DNA from 3 places in the Microbulbifer sp. YPW1 genome. Region 1 is predicted to be linked to each of the others. Evidence: predicted binding sites of a transcription regulator. Region 1 holds the regulator's gene; each other region holds the start of a gene.
What was found. Region 1 encodes sigma-54, which starts transcription at its own class of promoters, with help from an activator protein. Its sites were predicted from a motif close to TGGCACANNNNTTGCNNT; they were not measured.
Positions count from the first base shown of each region.

Region 2: the regulator sigma-54 is predicted to act here: its motif matches at 2,843-2,860, upstream of HUW35_RS12885 (CmpA/NrtA family ABC transporter substrate-binding protein).
Region 3: the regulator sigma-54 is predicted to act here: its motif matches at 2,927-2,944, upstream of galU (UTP--glucose-1-phosphate uridylyltransferase GalU).

Region 1 covers NZ_CP055157.1:266,179-271,867, reverse strand. The annotation lists gene rapZ (RNase adapter RapZ) at 1-843, opposite strand, end outside; gene ptsN (PTS IIA-like nitrogen regulatory protein PtsN) at 951-1,412, opposite strand; gene hpf (ribosome hibernation-promoting factor, HPF/YfiA family) at 1,467-1,757, opposite strand; gene HUW35_RS01245 (RNA polymerase factor sigma-54) at 1,926-3,401, opposite strand; gene lptB (LPS export ABC transporter ATP-binding protein) at 3,635-4,360, opposite strand; gene lptA (lipopolysaccharide transport periplasmic protein LptA) at 4,433-4,984, opposite strand; gene lptC (LPS export ABC transporter periplasmic protein LptC) at 4,971-5,534, opposite strand; gene HUW35_RS01225 (KdsC family phosphatase) at 5,629-5,689, opposite strand, start outside.
Region 2 covers NZ_CP055157.1:3,157,346-3,163,034, forward strand. The annotation lists gene HUW35_RS12875 (ABC transporter ATP-binding protein) at 1-25, opposite strand, end outside; gene HUW35_RS12880 (ABC transporter permease) at 97-1,089, opposite strand; gene HUW35_RS12885 (CmpA/NrtA family ABC transporter substrate-binding protein) at 1,208-2,590, opposite strand; gene HUW35_RS12890 (OmpP1/FadL family transporter) at 3,296-4,762, opposite strand; gene HUW35_RS12895 (DUF3108 domain-containing protein) at 5,159-5,689, opposite strand, start outside.
Region 3 covers NZ_CP055157.1:405,759-411,447, reverse strand. The annotation lists gene HUW35_RS01835 (TcfC E-set like domain-containing protein) at 1-432, opposite strand, end outside; gene HUW35_RS01830 (hypothetical protein) at 481-1,032, opposite strand; gene gltX (glutamate--tRNA ligase) at 1,337-2,812, shown strand; gene galU (UTP--glucose-1-phosphate uridylyltransferase GalU) at 3,112-4,023, shown strand; tRNA gene HUW35_RS01815 (tRNA-Ala) at 4,210-4,285, shown strand; gene HUW35_RS01810 (ABC transporter permease) at 5,006-5,689, shown strand, end outside.

The DNA of each region.
Region 1 (5,689 bases):
GTGGCGAATCTGGATGTTCTCAAACTGGCTGGCAAAGGTTTTGGCCAGCTGTTCCACCATATACACGGAGCGATGGCGGCCGCCGGTACAGCCGATGGAGACCGAGGTGTAGCTGCGGTTGCTCTGTTGATAGGAGGGCAGCCAGCGCTCCAGAAAATTTGTGATATCTCGCTGCATGTCCTCGGTTTCCTGGTGTGAACGCAGGAATTCCGCCACCTCCGGGTCCTGACCGGTTTTATTGCGCAACTCGGCGACCCAGTAGGGATTAGGCAGGCAGCGCAGGTCGAAAACGAGGTCTGCATCCACTGGCACACCGTGCTTGAAGCCGAAGGATTGGAACAGGATGGCCATGCCGGGGGAGTCTTTACCCACAACGCGGGATTTCACCTGATCGCGCAGCTGGTGCAGGCTGAGGCTGCTGGTGTCGATGACCAGGTCGGCCATGGCGGCCAGGGGCGCGAGCAACTCCTTCTCGTGGTTCAGCGCTTCGAGCAAATGGGTGCGACTGTCGCTCAGTGGGTGTTTGCGGCGGGTCTCGCTAAAGCGCTGTACCAGTACTGGTGAGCGCGCATCCAGATAGATGACGTCGCAGTCGATTCCACTCTCGCGCAAATCGTTGATGACCTTGGGCGCCTGGCGTACGTCGTGCCATAAATTGCGCGCATCGATGCCGAGTGCCAGCTGGGTATTTTCTTGGGGGGGGTGTTCCGCTACCCGGCGGATCAGTTCCGGCAGCAGGCTCGCGGGGAGGTTGTCGATGCAGTTGAAGCCCACATCTTCCAGCAGTTGCAGAGCGGAACTTTTACCGGAGCCGGAGCGACCGCTGATTATGACCAGGCGCATGGAACAAGCACTCCTTGCTGATTCCGGGCGCTTTGCTGCGCGACCGGAATGGCTAACTTGGGCTGGTCATCCGGCAGCAGGAAGTTGCCGGATGTGTGCGTTGGCTATTATGCCGCGGCGGCACTGTTGATTGCCAGTGCGTACAGCTCGTCACTGGTGCTGGCTTCGCGCAGTTTTTCGCGCACCCGGCTGTCACTGAACAGCGCTGCGATCTCCGCCAGGGTCTCCAGGTGCTCCTGCTCCGAGTTCTCCGGTACCAGCAGGGCAAACAGGAGATCGACAGGCTGGCGGTCGATGGCGTCAAAGTCTACGGCAGGGGAGGTCGTGCACAGCACGCCAATGGGCTTTTCACAGCCGGGCAGGCGGCAGTGTGGGATGGCGACACCCTCGCCAATACCGGTGGAGCCAAGGCGCTCCCGGGCTACCAGCTGGTTGAAAACAGTATCGGAGTCCAGATCGGGGTATTGTTCTGAGATCGCCTGGGCGATGTTGAGTAACAGCTTTTTCTTGCTACTCCCCGCCAGGTGGCAAAGGCTCAGGCGGGGAGAGAGTAGTGCTTCCAATGTCATAACTTACTGATGATCTAGCGGTACAGGCCAGCCGGTAACCTGATGGTGTTACGACTAGCGGTGACTGCGTAACTTTTCTTTGTGTTTCAGCAGCTGCCGGTCGAGTTTGTCGGCGAGAGAATCAATCGCCGCGTACATATCTTCCGATTCCGAATCTGCAAATACATCCTTGCCATTCACGTGAACCCGCGCTTCGGCTTTCTGGATGAGTTTGTCGACGGAAAGTATGACCTGTGTATTGGTGATCAGGTCGTGGTGGCGGGAGAGCTTGTCCAGTTTGGTCAGGCAGTAATCGCGAATGGCCGGAGTTACGTCAACATGATGGCCACTGATATTGATCTGCATGGATTTCTCCTCATCGGGTGCAACACAATCTGGCAGCACCCCCGCACAGGGCGGCAACCCTACTAGGAAGTGCGCCAGAATGGAAGGATACACTCAATGTCAGTGCATTGGTTGCGCAGAAAATGATCGCCGGAGGGTTGCAGCGCCCCTGTTTTGTGACCCTGGTGGCTAGACCAGTCGTTTCCGCTCGCTGGAGGAGGGGATTCCCATGGATTCGCGGTATTTTGCCACGGTGCGCCGGGCCACTTTGATCCCCTGCGAATCCAGCTCCTGAGTGATCTTGTTGTCCGACAGGGGCTTGCGTGGCTGCTCGGCGTCGATCAGCTTGCGGATCAGTGCGCGGATGGCCGTAGATGAGGCGTCCTCGCCGGAGTCGGTGCTGACATGGCTGGAGAAGAAGTATTTGAGCTCGAACACACCGCGGGGGGTGAGCATGTATTTCTGGGTGGTCACCCGGGAAATGGTGGATTCGTGCATGCCGATGGTTTCGGCAATATTTGCCAGTACCATGGGTTTCATGGCCTCCGGTCCCAGCTCGAAAAACCCCTGCTGCTTTTCCACGATACAGCTGGCGACCTTGAGCAGGGTCTCATGGCGGCTCTGCAGGCTCTTCAGGAACCAGCGCGCTTCCTGCAAGTTGTCGCGCAGGTAGTTGTTCTCGCTGGAGTTGTCCGCGCGTTTGATTAGCGATGCATAGGCGTCGTTGATGCGCAGCTTGGGGGTTGTCTCCGGGTTGAGCTCCACCACCCAGCGCTGCTGTTTGCGGCTCACAATGACATCCGGGACCACATACTGGGGTTCTTCACCGCCAAAAGCTTCGCCGGGGTAGGGGGTGAGGGTCTGTATCAGACGCATAACCTCGCCCAGCTGGGCCTCACTGAGACGGGTTCTGCGGCTCAACTGGCGAAAGTCCCGTTTCCCCAGCAGGTCCAGGTGCTGGTCCACCACAATCAGTGCCTGGGGCAACCACGGTGTTTCGGCCGGTTGCTGGCGCAGCTGCAGTAGCAGGCTCTCGCGCAGATCGCGGGCGCCGCAGCCCACCGGCTCAAACTGCTGGATGGTCTTCAGGACCGCGAGGACCTCGTCGATTTCGACTTCGAGGGCCTCGGCCATTTCGTCCAGGTCTGAATCCAGGAAACCGTTGGGAGCAATGGCGTCGATCAGTGACTCGCCGATAAGCTTGTCGCCCTCGGTCAGTGGTGTGAGGTTGAGCTGCCACAGCAGGTGATCCTGCAGGCTCTCGGACACCGCGTTGCGCTGTTCGAAGGCGAAGTCGTCCCCTTCGCCGCCGGTGTAGCTGCCGCCGGTATAAATGTCGTCCCAGCGGGTATCCACCGGCAGGTCATCTGGGATCTCGCTGTTCCAGTCGCCATCGGCAGTAGAGTCGTTCTTGGCCTCGCGGGCGCTCTCGCGCTCGGCGGCTTCGCGCTCCTGTCCTTCGGAGCTTGCGGGGGTGTTTTGATCCTGGTGTGTCTCGCCGGCGTGCTCGTCAAAGTCCGATTCCAGCAGCGGATTGCTGTCGAGCGCCGACTGGATTTCCTGTTGCAGGTCCAGGGTCGACAGCTGCAGCAGGCGAATGGCCTGTTGCAGCTGGGGCGTCATCGTCAGCTGGGTACCGAGTTTTAACTGGAGTGACTGCTTCATAAAGGGGTATGCCGGCAGAATTATCTGGCGTTAGTGCGCTGAACAGAATCTGTATCTGTTACGGCGGCGTAAAGCTCATTTCCTGCAGACTACCCCGGGGCAAATCGGAACACAAGAGGCAGGTTAAGCAATAAGTGTGCCGAAACGACATTTGCCCTTGGTTGCGCCCGTATTATTTGTGATGGCCGTCTAGGGTTGCGGGAGATCTAGCAGATGGATCCCCCGGCTTTTGCTCAAATGGTGAACTCGTGTCCCAGATAGACGTCTTTTACCTGCTTGTTCGCAGCGACGTCTTTGGGGTTGCCTGAGGCGATAATATGCCCTTCGCTGACGATGTAGGCGGTCTCGCAGATATCCAGGGTCTCGCGCACATTGTGATCGGTGATCAATACACCGATGCCGCGATCTCTCAGGTGGCGGATGATCTGCTGGATGTCGTTGACCGAGATGGGGTCAACTCCGGCAAAAGGCTCGTCGAGCAGGACGAAGGCGGGGTTGGTAGCCAGGGCGCGCGCAATCTCAACGCGACGGCGCTCGCCGCCGGACAGGGCCATGCCCAGGCTGTCGCGGATGTGGGTGATATGGAATTCTTCCAGTAGTGCTTCCAGCTGCTCCTGGCGCTGGCTGCGGTTCAGGTCCTTGCGCGTCTCGAGGATGGCGAGGATGTTGTCTGCCACTGACAGGCGACGAAATACCGATGCCTCCTGGGGCAGGTAACCGATTCCCTTGCGTGCACGGCCATGCATCGAATAGCCAGTAATGTCTTCACTGTCGATCAGTACCTGCCCGGCATCGGCCTGGACCAGGCCGGCGATCATATAGAAACAGGTGGTCTTGCCGGCACCATTGGGGCCGAGCAGGCCAACTACCTGGCCGCTGGATACGCTCACGGAAACGTCCTGAACGACTTTGCGTTTCTTGTACTGTTTGGCGAGATGTAACGCTTGGAGCGTCGGCATGTTGCAATCCGGTATCTGAAGGGCTGCTGCGGGCAGCCACTTGTTAAATATTGAGTGTCGGGCAGGGGGCGCTTACTGGTCGTTTTGTGCCGGTTTGGATTCCGGTTTCCAGATCATCTCTACGCGCTTCTGCTCTGATTGTCCCTGAGCCTGCATCTGTTCGCTATTGAGGTCGTAGTCGATGCGCTCGGCGGACAGGGTGTTGCCATCGCGATCGACAAACGCTTCCCCGGTAAGTTGCAGGGCGTCGCTGCTCACCAGGAACTCGATACGTTTGGCGCGCGCTTTGACCGGGGTGGTACTTTCCTCGACCTGTTGCTGGAAGTGCGCCGGCTTGCCGGTGGCAACCACCTTGTTGATTTCACCCTTGGTGTTGCCGTGGACCTCCACGCGGTCGGCGCGAATCTGCAGGGAACCCTGACTGATGACCACGTTGCCGCTGTACACCGAGAGGTTTTTGCTGCGATTGGCTTCCAGTTTGTCAGCGGAAACCTTGACCGGCTGTTCCCGGTCATTGGGGAGGGCCAGGGTGTTGGCGGCGAACAGCAGCGTGGCGAGGAATGTAGCGCCGGCTGCACGGAAGATGCTGCGCGCCGGTCGGCGGGTCGAGTCATTGGGCTTCATAGCTGCTTTCCACGTCAGACAGGATTTCTACTTTGTCTTTTTTCAGGTCGGCGCGCAGGCCTTTGCCTGTGGTGCGATTTGGACCGTCGGTAATGGTAACGCGTTTATCCGTTTCGGCGAATTCTTCACGCGGCTTGATCGTAATACTGGGGGTGCGCAGGGTAATGCCTGGTTCCGGTAGTTCCCGGATCGAGACGTCCCCGCGCAGCACCACTTTCTGGCCGTTGTTGTAGGCGACCCCAGAGCGGGACTCCGTGCGCCAGCGGGAATCCTCGCCTTGATAGAACATCATGCGCGGCTCGGTGAGGTCCGCGCGGTCGCGGCGCGCGAACTGGAAAAAGGTCACGCGCTCGGCGTCCACTTCATAGGCGAGCGTACCCGCAGCGCTGAAGTGGCGCGTCCGGGCATCCCGGATGATGAGGTCCGCAGCCTTGTTGTGTTCCTGCTGGGTGGGGCGCTTGCCCATCAGCTGCTCAGGTGGGCTTTCGGTAAACCACAGCCCAAGTGAGATAAGGGTGACAACAATGACCAGGGGGAGCCAGGTGCGCATTCGGTTTTGGTTTCCTTGAGTGGGCAGCCAATCTCAGGTGGCCGCTCTTTTAGTCTTCGCAGCGGTCTGTTGGTTCAGGTGATGGCGCGACAGATTACCTTTCACCGTGGGCGAGGTAAGGTGCCAGTGCCGCGTTGAAGGTGTCCTGAGCGTGC
Region 2 (5,689 bases), 1.7 Mb from region 1:
GACTGATATCCAGAAGTACACTCATTGTCTCGATCTCCACAAATTTAATTCGGTTACTGTGCTGGTTTCTGCATGAAAAGTTTGCTGATCTCGTCGCTACTGTGCGGCGGAGTTGTCCCAGGAAACCAGCTTCTGTAGTGCCAGCATGCCCCGGTCCAGCAGAAAGCCAATAAATCCGATCACCAGTACCGCGGCCATAATGCGCGCGAGTGAATCGGAGCTACCGTTCTGAAATTCATCCCAGACAAATTTTCCGAGTCCCGGGTTTTGTGCAAGCATTTCCGCCGCGATCAGTACCATCCAGGCCACGCCCAGAGAAAGACGCATGCCGGTGAAAATCATCGGTACCGAGGCAGGTAGTACGATTTTCTGTACATGTCGCAGTGCCGGGAGACGCAGTACCTTGCTCACATTCACCAGATCGTTATCAATGCCCGCGACGCCTACGGCAGTATTGATCACCATGGGCCACAGGCAGCACAGAGTGACGGTAATCATCGAGTTGAGAAATGATTTGGCCACCATCGGTTCCGGGGTGGTGTACACGGCGGAAACTACCATGGTCACCAGCGGTAGCCAGGCCAGGGGGGACACCGGCTTGAATATCTGTACGATAGGATTCACGGCGCTGTTCAGGGTTTTGCTCAGGCCAACCGCTATACCCAATGGAATGGCAATGGCAACGGCTAACAGGAACCCACTCATGACCGTGATCAGGCTGGTAAAGATCTGGTCAATAAAGGTTTCCTTGCCGGTATAGTCGCGGATTTTGGGAACATAAGAGGGATCTTCGGCAACACGCTTTGCATTGCGTACTTCCTGGCGTTCGTAAAAGGCGTGCTCTTTTTCCCGCGAGCGCTGGTGTTCACTGTAGAGCGCATCGAACTGTTCCATCACTGCAGAGGGGCCGGGGAATTTTCCCAAAGAGGTATCGATTTTCTGTGCGGTGACAGACCACAAAAGCAGAAAGGCAAGGATGCCAGCCAGCGGCAGCGCCACCAGGCGAACGGCATTACTCAGCCAAACACTGTTCAGTTGTGGCAACCTGAAACCATAAAACTTTCCGGTATTCACAGTAGTGGTGTTCATCTTCTGTTACCTCGGCACTCTGAATGAGTGGATTCGTTGAGTTTCCAAATCGTTTTTGATTTTCATCTTTCGATGTGAACCGGGGCTCGGCTGGCGAGCCCGGTTCGCTCCAGGTCGATCAGAGCTTCTGGCCGGACTTCAGGCCGATGGAAAACTTGTCGATATATTCGTTGGGTTTCTGGCCGTTGTAGACGATGCCGTCAATAAAGTGTGTCTGCGGATCGCGGAAGCCGTCTTCGGTGGCAAAGTCGGGGAACTGTTCCGGCTTGGCCAACTTCTCTGCGATCAAAGACTTTGCGGCGGCCTCGTAGATATCCGGGCGGTAAACCTTGGAGGCGAGTTCCTTGTACCAGGTGTCCGGCTTGTCTTCGGAAATCTGGCCCCAGCGACGCATCTGGGTGAGATACCAGATGGCATCGGAGTAGTAGGGGTAGGTGGCGTTATAGCGGAAGAAAACATTGAAATCCGGTACTTCGCGCTTGTCACCTTTTTCGTACTCGAAGGTGCCGGTCATGCTGTTGGCGATGACATCGTAGTCGGCACCGACATAATTGGATTGCGACAGGATCTTCACCGCCTCCGGACGGTTGGCGTTGTTATTCTCGTCCAGCCACATGGCGGCGCGGATCAGGGCGCGGGTAATACGCACCGTGGTGTTAGGGTATTTCTCGGCGAACTCTTTGGTTATGCCGAAAACCTTTTCCGGATTGTCTTTCCAGATTTCGTAATCGGTAACCACTGGAACACCGATATCCTTGAATACCGCCTGTTGGTTCCAGGGCTCACCCACGCAGTAGCCGTAAATGGTGCCGGCTTCCAGTGTCGCGGGCATCTGCGGGGGCGGGGTAACAGACAGCAGCGCGTCTGCATCGATCTGGCCAGAGATATCTCCCTTGTGCGGCGCGTAGTAGCCGGGGTGAATGCCTCCGGCAGCCAGCCAGTACCGCAGTTCGTAGTTGTGCGTGGATACCGGGAACACCATACCCATATTGAACGGCTTACCATCCGCCTTGTATTTTTCCACTACAGGCTTGAGTGCATCGGCCTTGATCGGGTGCACCGGGCGCCCATCTTCCATCTTCGGAATATTCGGCTTCATCTGCTCCCAGATAGTGTTGGAAACCGTGATGCCGTTACCGTTCAGGTCCATGGAGAAAGGCGTGATGATGTCGGCCTTGGTGCCGAAGCCCATGGTGGCTGCGATCGGCTGGCCCGCCAGCATATGCGCGCCGTCGAGGCGACCGTCGATAACGCCATCCAGCAGGACTTTCCAGTTGGCCTGCGCTTCGATAGTGACGTACAGGCCCTCGTCTTCGAAGAACCCTTTTTCATAGGCGATGGCAATGGGAGCCATATCAGTGAGTTTGATAAAGCCGAACGTCAGCTCTTCTTTTTCGGGGTAGCCGAGGTCCTCTGCGTTGACTGAAACTGTTCCCGAGGAGAATCCCACGGCCAGTGCCAGCGAAGCGGCAAGTTTCTTGAAGGGCTTTTTCCATTGCATGGTTATTGTGCTCCTGGTCTTTTTTAAGTTTTCAGTTTTGTTAGTTCGAAAAATCTGGGCCAAAAAAAACGCCCACCGATGACCTGCCTCCAGGGACAGGATCGGTGAGCGCCTCTGCTCAAGGGCATCGCATTACGATGCCGGTCTGATTGTTATTCGGGCAACAGGTTGCCCGCTTGTTCAACGGAAATGAGGTGCCGGAATTGGCGAATCATTTCACTACGGAAATTTAGTTCCGCACTTACTGAGGGCATTGCAGGCTCTATGCCAACTTTTTCATCGGAGATAAGTATGGGGGCCGCGTGGGGCGCAGAGATGTACACGGTATGGCGGTTGCTATGTAGTTAGGCAGGGTGACGTAACTTATTGTATTTAAAAAGTTTTTGCATGTGTCCTGGCAAGGAAGTGTTCCTGGCTGGCATTCATCTAGCCGCTGCGACGGGAGAAGTAAGTGAGGTTGGAAGGCGCGCCAGGGGTGTGTCGAGCTGCGATTTTGAGCGCTTCGCTGCGGTGTTAACTCGGCATCAATAGGGCTCTAATGTGGTGCCGATGGAATAATCTTGGTGCACTTGAAAAATCGGGCCGGGCGCTTTCGGTGCGAACCGGCGGGGTGATTTGGTGCATGCGCTTTAAAAGCGGGCACGAGAGGATAAAAAAAACCGGGCACTGGGCCCGGTTTGAAAGCAAGTTCTGACGTTACCTGTTTCAGAAACTGTAATTTAGGGAGGCGCCAACCAACCAGGCTTCCAGGTTGGTGGTACCGCCGTCAAAGTAAGTGCCAAGCCCAACATCCGGAGTCAGAGGCAGTGCCTGGAATTCCTGGATGCGTTCATCGTCACCCCACAGATAAGCCAGACCGCCGTCGATGCTCAGCTGATTGTTGACTTTGTAGGTGCCACCGAAGGTTACCCACTGGCGATCTGCATCAGGGATGGAGAGGGTGCGCCAGGTTACCGGCAAGCCCTGGCCAGCTCCCAGGCCGAAGGCGGCGGACTCGGCGATAGCATCATTGTTGAATCCGTTTCTCGCTGCACCGTTGTCGTAGGCGTAGCCTACGCGCCAGGTGACCTCATCACAGGGGTAGTATTCAACCCCGAGGCTGTAGCGCCAGCCACTTTTGAAGTTTTCTTCCTTAATTTTTAGCGGGTTGTATTCCGGGAAGGGTTGACCGTTCACGCGCTGGCGGGGGAAGAAGGCTTCCAGGCGTTGGAAATCGTCCCAATCTGTCCACATGGCTCCGAGAGCTACGCCCCATTCATCGTGGAAGCGATGGTAAAGTCCCAGTTCGAGCGTGTCTGGCAGATCGAGCGTCAGATTTGCGCGCTCATTGTCAAACGGGAGCCCGGTGTTGACACTGGTTAACAGGTCCGAATTTACGTCGGCCTCGATTTCAGGGTCCAGTTCTGACTGGTAAGAAACACCAATATGGGTGCGGCCGTCCACGCTGCGCCACAGCATGCCTACGCTCCAGCCGTATTCCCAGTCATCGCCATCGGCATCAAGGATACGCGCATTCGAAGCGGGGCCACCCAGTACCTGTTCAGCCAGTGGGTCCAGCAGGAAGTTATTGGGTACTTTGCTCTTCAGCGTAGCGTCCGCATACAGGATATTTGCGGATACACCGATGCTGAACTGGTCGTTCCAGTCGAAGGCAACAGAAGGTGCAATATTAACGGACAGTAGTTCGGTTTTGTCAGCGATGTGGGTGACCGGCCAGCTGCTGTTGAAGTCGGTTTCCAGACCATAGTCGGTATTCATCGCCAAACCGAAGGACCAGCAATCGTCAAAGGGCACTGCAAGATAGGCGTTGGGCACCACGGCGCTACTTGCGTAGTCATCTGCGGTGTCAAAAATGGAACCCGCGAGGCTCGGGCCTGCAGCGGTAAGCAGGTAGTAATCGGTGGTGCCGGCCGCATCGATTTCAGGATTTACGTAGGTTGCACCAATAGAAAAGGCCATCTTGTTAAACAACGCGGAACCCGCCGGGTTGCGAGCGAGAATAGCCGCGTTATCGCCGATGGCATTTTCCGCGGCAAAGGCGCGGCCCAGTCCAGAAGTACTGGATTCCTGAAGGGCAAAGCCCGCTGCCATAGCACCACTAGAAAAAGTACCAGCGGATACGGAACAGATTGCGGCGGCCAATGCGGCTTTGCGCAGAGTTTTGATAGTCATGGGTTTCCACTCTATTTGCTGAATTGTGTGCCAACGGGAAAACTGCCCAATGTTTCACAGAGAAGCTTTTCCGGAAAAAATTGTTTAAAGCAAACAAATTCCTAGTAGACGAAGTCTAGCAGTGCCAAATTCACCTACTTGCTAAAACGAGCGTCTTTATAGTGACGAGTAGCGGAAAAATCTACCGGTTGACGTGGTTTTTTTGGAGAGTGTGAAAAAAATTTATGAAATTTCTAGTCGGCTTGTTCCGGGGAGGTTTTTGCAAAGAAGATTGGTATTTTTTGACCTTCTTTTAATCGGTATTTTTCGAATGGTGGATGGTCGCGATCCATGATGGATAGCGCGACCAGTTGATGTGAAATACGTGAAAAATTTGTGAGCGAGCTGGCGGAAGAATTATTGATCGACGTTAACTTCTTGCCCATCAATGGATAGTTTCGTCAGGGTGATCTGGTAGCTCTTGCCATCTTCGTATTGCTTGAGTTTTACCAGCGCGTAATTCCATTGCGGGGCGAACCAGATATTGGTGACGCGCTCCGCGTCCTCTTCACGGACACGCTGCACCTTGATGGTTTCCACCGCGCCCATGGGCGTTTTCACGGTCTCTTTGCCCGCCACACGAAACTCGTATTCGCGAATCCTCTTACCGTCGGCTACCTGGTACTTCAGTGGTGTTTTGCCGTTGGCGACATCCATTGCCAGCTGCAACTGATAACTGATTTTATCCTGAATATTGGCGGGCGCCTTTTCGATGCTGCGAGATTTGTCGTAAACATTGACCACGCGGCTGGCGCCATCTTCAAAACTCAGCGCTGTGTGGCGATCCTTGCCGAGGCCGGATTTCTGGTAATCGTAGTGTTGTGGTACCAGACGCTGCCCCTGTTGGGCGAAGCGGGAGTACTCCTCGATTTTGGCAAACATGGAGTG
Region 3 (5,689 bases), 140 kb from region 1:
GAGGAGTTCCGGGGCGATAAAAATATCCAGACGGAAGCGACTGTCATCATAGATGACCGCCAGGGTCTCTGGCATCAGATAGCCGCAGTTCTGCTGGCTTTTGAGGCGGCAGACCTTGTGTGAGTTGCGTGGCTGAACCTCGCGCAACGCGGATAAAACAAGTTCAGGTTGCAGGGATTGCGGCAGCAGGTCGAGCACAGCCTGTGGATTTACAAACGTAATCGTTTGCAAATCTACGCTAACCTGAGCGCTGCCAGCAGGGCGGCCACCAAAATAGAGGTCTACGACCAGGTTTTCTGGTTCAGTGAGATCTTCAAAACCTGCTGGGGCCGTTGTTTCAAGCGTAAACGCCGCAGCGGCGGCACTGAGTGCCCCGTCGCTTTGGGCTCCGAGCAGTAGTGAAGAAACACATACCGCGAAATAGCGTTTCATTGCATGACACGAAGGCGCCGGGGGTTACTTCGGCGCCTTTCTCACGTCTTATTCGCCAGAAACGGTAATGGTTAGCGTATCGCTGTATGAAAGTTCACTGGCAGTTTCCCAAACAGCTGCCGGAACTGTAACAATGACCTGAGCATTGTGCTCTGAATCAGCACAGGAATATCCGGTATTGGGGGTGTAAGTCGACGTCATGGTACCGTCAGAATTGGTTTGAACACCGGTCGCAGTGTTGGCTGTGTTTGCGGAAAACGCGACGTTATATGCGAGTGTTTCGCCTACGCCGTCGAGCAAATATCCATCAGTAGGAGCTGTCGCGCTGTCAAACTGGATTTTGTAGTTGCTAAAACCTATCGCGCCTACACAAAAGGTATCCCGGCCAATCAGATCGTTGCCAGCGGCGATGCCATTTAGATCCAATGCGATATCGGTGAGGCCCTGAATTTGAATGCCCTGAGCAACGTTGAGAGTAATTTTGAGATTGCCTTCAGAGGAGGTGAGCCCTGGATCTGTTGGATTGAACTCTGCGATAGACGCTGAGCTGATCAAGCCGAAAATCATCGCTCCACAGGCTTTGCGAGCTGCAAGTTTCATAATTATTTCCCTTAATCCTGATGTGTTGTCGTTATCCGTGTGCATTCTTTGAGCACACTGGTGGCGTCGTTTACAGCAAACTGGCGGTTTTTTCTCCAGTTATCACGACAATGCGGCGATAATACTCAATCTGTGACTCGAGTCACGGATTTTTTTGAAAATATATAATTTCTATGCTTGATAGTCCGATAGGGCTGGAAATACAGGTTTCCGCGCCATCCGCATCAGCCACTGGGCGCCCCCCGGTCGCGGCGATATAATGCCGCGCCTCGAAACCTGCCAACTCAACCCAATCAGGCGACTTATGACCGTAAGAACCCGTATTGCTCCATCCCCCACCGGTGATCCCCACGTAGGTACTGCCTATATCGCGCTGTTCAACCAGTGCTTCGCCCAGGCCCAGGGCGGCCAGTTCGTGCTGCGTATCGAAGATACAGACCAGGCGCGCAGTACCCCGGAATCCGAGCAGGCCATTCTCGATAGCCTGCGCTGGTTGGGACTCGACTGGCAGGAAGGCCCGGATGTGGGCGGCCCCCACGGCCCTTACCGCCAGAGCGAACGCGGTGACATCTATAAAAAGTACTGTGACGAGTTGGTCGCCAAAGGCCACGCTTTCCATTGTTACCGCACGGCGGAAGAATTGGATCACTTGCGCGCCCAGCTTCAGGAAGCCGGCCGCGTAACCCTGAAGCCCAGCGACCTGGCCCTGCCGGCGGAAGAGGTGGAAAAGCGCAAGGCTGCAGGTGAGCCCTACGTGGTGCGCATGAACGTGCCTGAGAGCGGCACCTGTGTGGTGGAAGACCTGCTGCGCGGCACCATCGAGATCGACTGGGCCCAGGTGGACGCCCAGATCCTGCTCAAGTCCGATGGCATGCCCACTTACCACCTCGCCAATGTGGTCGACGACCACCTGATGGAGATCACCCACGTACTGCGCGGTGAGGAGTGGATCAACTCCGCACCCAAGCACAAGCTGCTGTACGAATACTTCGGTTGGGAAATGCCGGTGCTGTGTCACCTGCCGCTGCTGCGCAACCCGGACAAGACCAAACTGTCCAAGCGCAAGAACCCCACATCCATCCTCTATTACCAGCGCGCCGGCTTTATGCCCGAGGCACTGCTGAACTACCTCGGTCGTATGGGCTGGTCCATGCCCGATGAGAGCGAGAAGTTCACCCTGGATGAGATGCTCAAGCACTTCGACATCCAGCGCGTGTCCCTCGGTGGCCCGGTGTTCGATGTGGAGAAGCTCAGCTGGCTGAACGGCCTGTGGATTCGCGAGCTGGAGGACGCCCAGCTGGCCGACCGCCTGCAGCAGTGGCTGCTGAACCGCGAGAACCTGCTCAAGGTACTGCCCCACGCCAAGGGCCGCATGGAAACCTTTGGCGACTTCGCCCCGCTAGTGAGCTTCCTCGCCGCCGGCAAACTGCCGCTCACCGAAGACAGCTTCGCCGGCAACAAGATGGAGCTGGACGAACAGAAGAAGCTGCTGCAATTTGCCCTGTGGCGCCTGGAAGCCCTGCGCAGCTGGAGCAAAGACAGCATCTTCGCGGCGATGAAAGAGCTCTCCACCCAGATGGAGGTCAAGCTCAAGGACTTCAACGCGCCCCTGTTCGTCGCCATTAGCGGAACCACCGCATCCTTCTCGGTCATGGATGCTATGGAGCTCCTTGGTCCCGACCTCAGTCGCGCCCGCCTGCGCCAGGCCATCGAGGTACTCGGTGGTGCCGGTAAGAAGGTGCTGAAGCGCTGGGACAAAGAATACGCAGGGTTGGCGTAAGCCTATCCAATATCCGCACCACACCAGTGCAAATTGCGGTGGTGCTGGAACTTGACCGCGAGAGAGCGGTCCGAGCTCAAGCCAGTTTGAATAAATGCCACTCCGCTTTCGAAGTGGCATTTTTTTTGCCTGTACACTTGTTAAACCGTTTTGGTTAGATTTGTACAAAAATGAAACGGAATCGTGTTTTTTGGGATTTTTGTGTGACGATTGTCACATTTAGAGGGTAGAATCCCGCCAAATTGCGGCTTAATGGACTAACCGAGAAGTATTTTCAGATAAGTAAAAAAGGAAGAAAAATGCATACAGTAAAGAAAGCTGTTATTCCTGTAGCGGGTCTGGGGACACGCATGCTACCGGCCACCAAGGCCATCCCTAAAGAGATGCTGCCTATCGTCGACAAACCCCTGATCCAATATGTGGTCAGCGAAGCTGTGGCTGCCGGCATCAAAGAGATCGTACTGGTCACCCACGCCAGTAAAAACGCGATCGAAAACCACTTCGATACCTCCTTCGAGCTCGAAGCCCAGCTGGAAAATCGCCTCAAGCGTCAGCTGCTGGACGAAGTCCGTTCTATCGTCCCGAAGGACGTCACCGTAATCTCCGTTCGCCAGGCAGAGGCCAAGGGCCTCGGTCACGCCATCGCCTGTGCGCGCCCAGTGGTAGGGGAGAATCCTTTCGCCGTGCTGCTGCCGGATGTGCTGGTTGACCAGTACGCCTCCGACCTCACCGCTGCCAACCTCGCTGCGATGGTGCGCAACTTTGAGCAGACCCAGGCTGGCCAGATTATGGTGGAATCCGTGGACTGGGCTGAGGTCAGCAAATACGGTGTGGTGGACTGCCTGGGCGCCGATCTCAAAGTTGGCGGCGTGGCCAAAATAGACGGTATGGTCGAAAAGCCGGAAGTGGACGCAGCTCCCTCTAACATGGCAGTGGTGGGGCGGTACGTGCTGCCCGCGGAAATCTGGACCCTGCTGGAAAAAACAGCCCCGGGTGCCGGCGGCGAAATCCAGCTCACCGATGCCATCGATGAACTGCTCAAAATTCAGGCCGTAGACGCCTACCGCATTGTCGGCCATAGCCACGACTGCGGTAACAAGCTCGGTTATATGAAAGCCCAGTTCGAGTATGGCCTGCACCACCCGGATATCGGCGCCGGCCTGCAGGAATTCCTGACCGAACAGAAGCCCCGTATCGAGGTTGTGGCCTGAGGTGGGTGCCAAATTGGGTGTGAGGCCAGCGGCTGACCTCGCATCCACTATAGGGCTGCAGGGCAGACTCCCTGTCAATGCTCTAACTATTTGATTAAAAAGTTGTTTTTTCTGGTTGACACGCGAGGGGCCGCTGTTAAAATGCGCCTCGCTTTCAGGGGAAACCCGAAACAAGAAAGCAACTTTGGGGCTATAGCTCAGCTGGGAGAGCGCAACACTGGCAGTGTTGAGGTCAGCGGTTCGATCCCGCTTAGCTCCACCAAATCAAAAAAGGCCGCATCCGAAAGGATGCGGCCTTTTTTGATTTGGCAGTGCTGCCTGGGCGCGAGGCAAAGCCTCGGTTCACAAGGAGCCACAGGCGACGCAGAGCGCCGAAGGCGACCCCGCAGGGGTGAGCGGGCAACGCCCGCGAATCATCCCGCGCACATAAACAAGAGTTCCGCACCGGGGTCCAGTGGGGCCGCCGCACTAGCATCCGAAAGGATGCGGCCTTTTTTGATTTGGCAGTGCTGCCCGGGCGCGAGGCAAAGCCCCGGTTCACAAGGAGCCACAGGCGACGCAGAGCGCCGAAGGCGACCCCGCAGGGGTGAGCGGGCAAAGCCCGCGAATCATCCCGCGCAGATGAACAAGAGTTCCGCACCGGGGTCCAGTGGGGCCGCCGCACTAGCATCCGAAAGGATGCGGCCTTTTTTGATTTGGCGGTGCTGCCCGGGAGCGAGGGAATACCCCGGCTCACGGAGCCGCTGGCGACGCAGAGCGCCGAACCAGTCAGATCTGTAATCACCTGTAATTGAATTACAGATGATTCTCCCGCTCAACTCGGGTAGAATTTCGCACGCCTTCGCACGGATCTGCGTCACATTTTTTATGTGAAACCGGCTAAAAATTGAGATGGATTTCTCAAAAAGCAAAAAATTTTAGATCTTTGGGGGGCTCTGCGGCTTTTTGTTGCATGGGTGTCCATAAAAAGAAAAAGAAGTACATGCACCCTTTAGTTCAACGTAACCCCTGGCAGATTCAGCGCGATGTGATCCGCGCGCTCCTGATCCGCGAGATGAAGACCCGCTTTGGCAAGTGGCGTCTCGGTTACGCTTGGGTTCTGCTTGAGCCAGCCATGCACATTATGCTGCTGGCGGCCATCTTCAGCTTCATGGGGCGTGAGTTCTATCCGGGCATCCCTACCATGCTTTTTATGCTGGCCGGAATTGCTCCGTTTATCTTTTTCGGTAACTCCTTCAGTAAGGGCGTTGCCGCGGTCGAGTCCAATCGTGGGCTGTTCAATTATCGTCAGTTGCGTCCCTTTGATGCGGTGCTCACTCGGGTGCTGCTGGAATTCGCCATTTATCTGTTCAGTCTGGTAGCGCTACTGGTCATTCTCGCCTGGTTCGGTGTTACCGCCCGCTTCAACGATTTCCTGCTGCTGGTCGGTATCAACCTGCTGTTTTTCTGCTTCTGCTTGGGGGTCAGCCTCACCATGTGTGTGGTGGGGGCAAAATTTCCTGAGGTCGCCAAGTTCGCACCGATGATCGTGCGCCCGCTGTACTTCATCTCCGGAGTGTTTTTCTCCCTGGAGCAGGTGCCAGAGGAATACCACGGCTACCTCTCCTGGAACCCCTTGCTGCATATGATCGAGTTGACCCGTGAGGGGCTTTTTGCGAGCTATCAC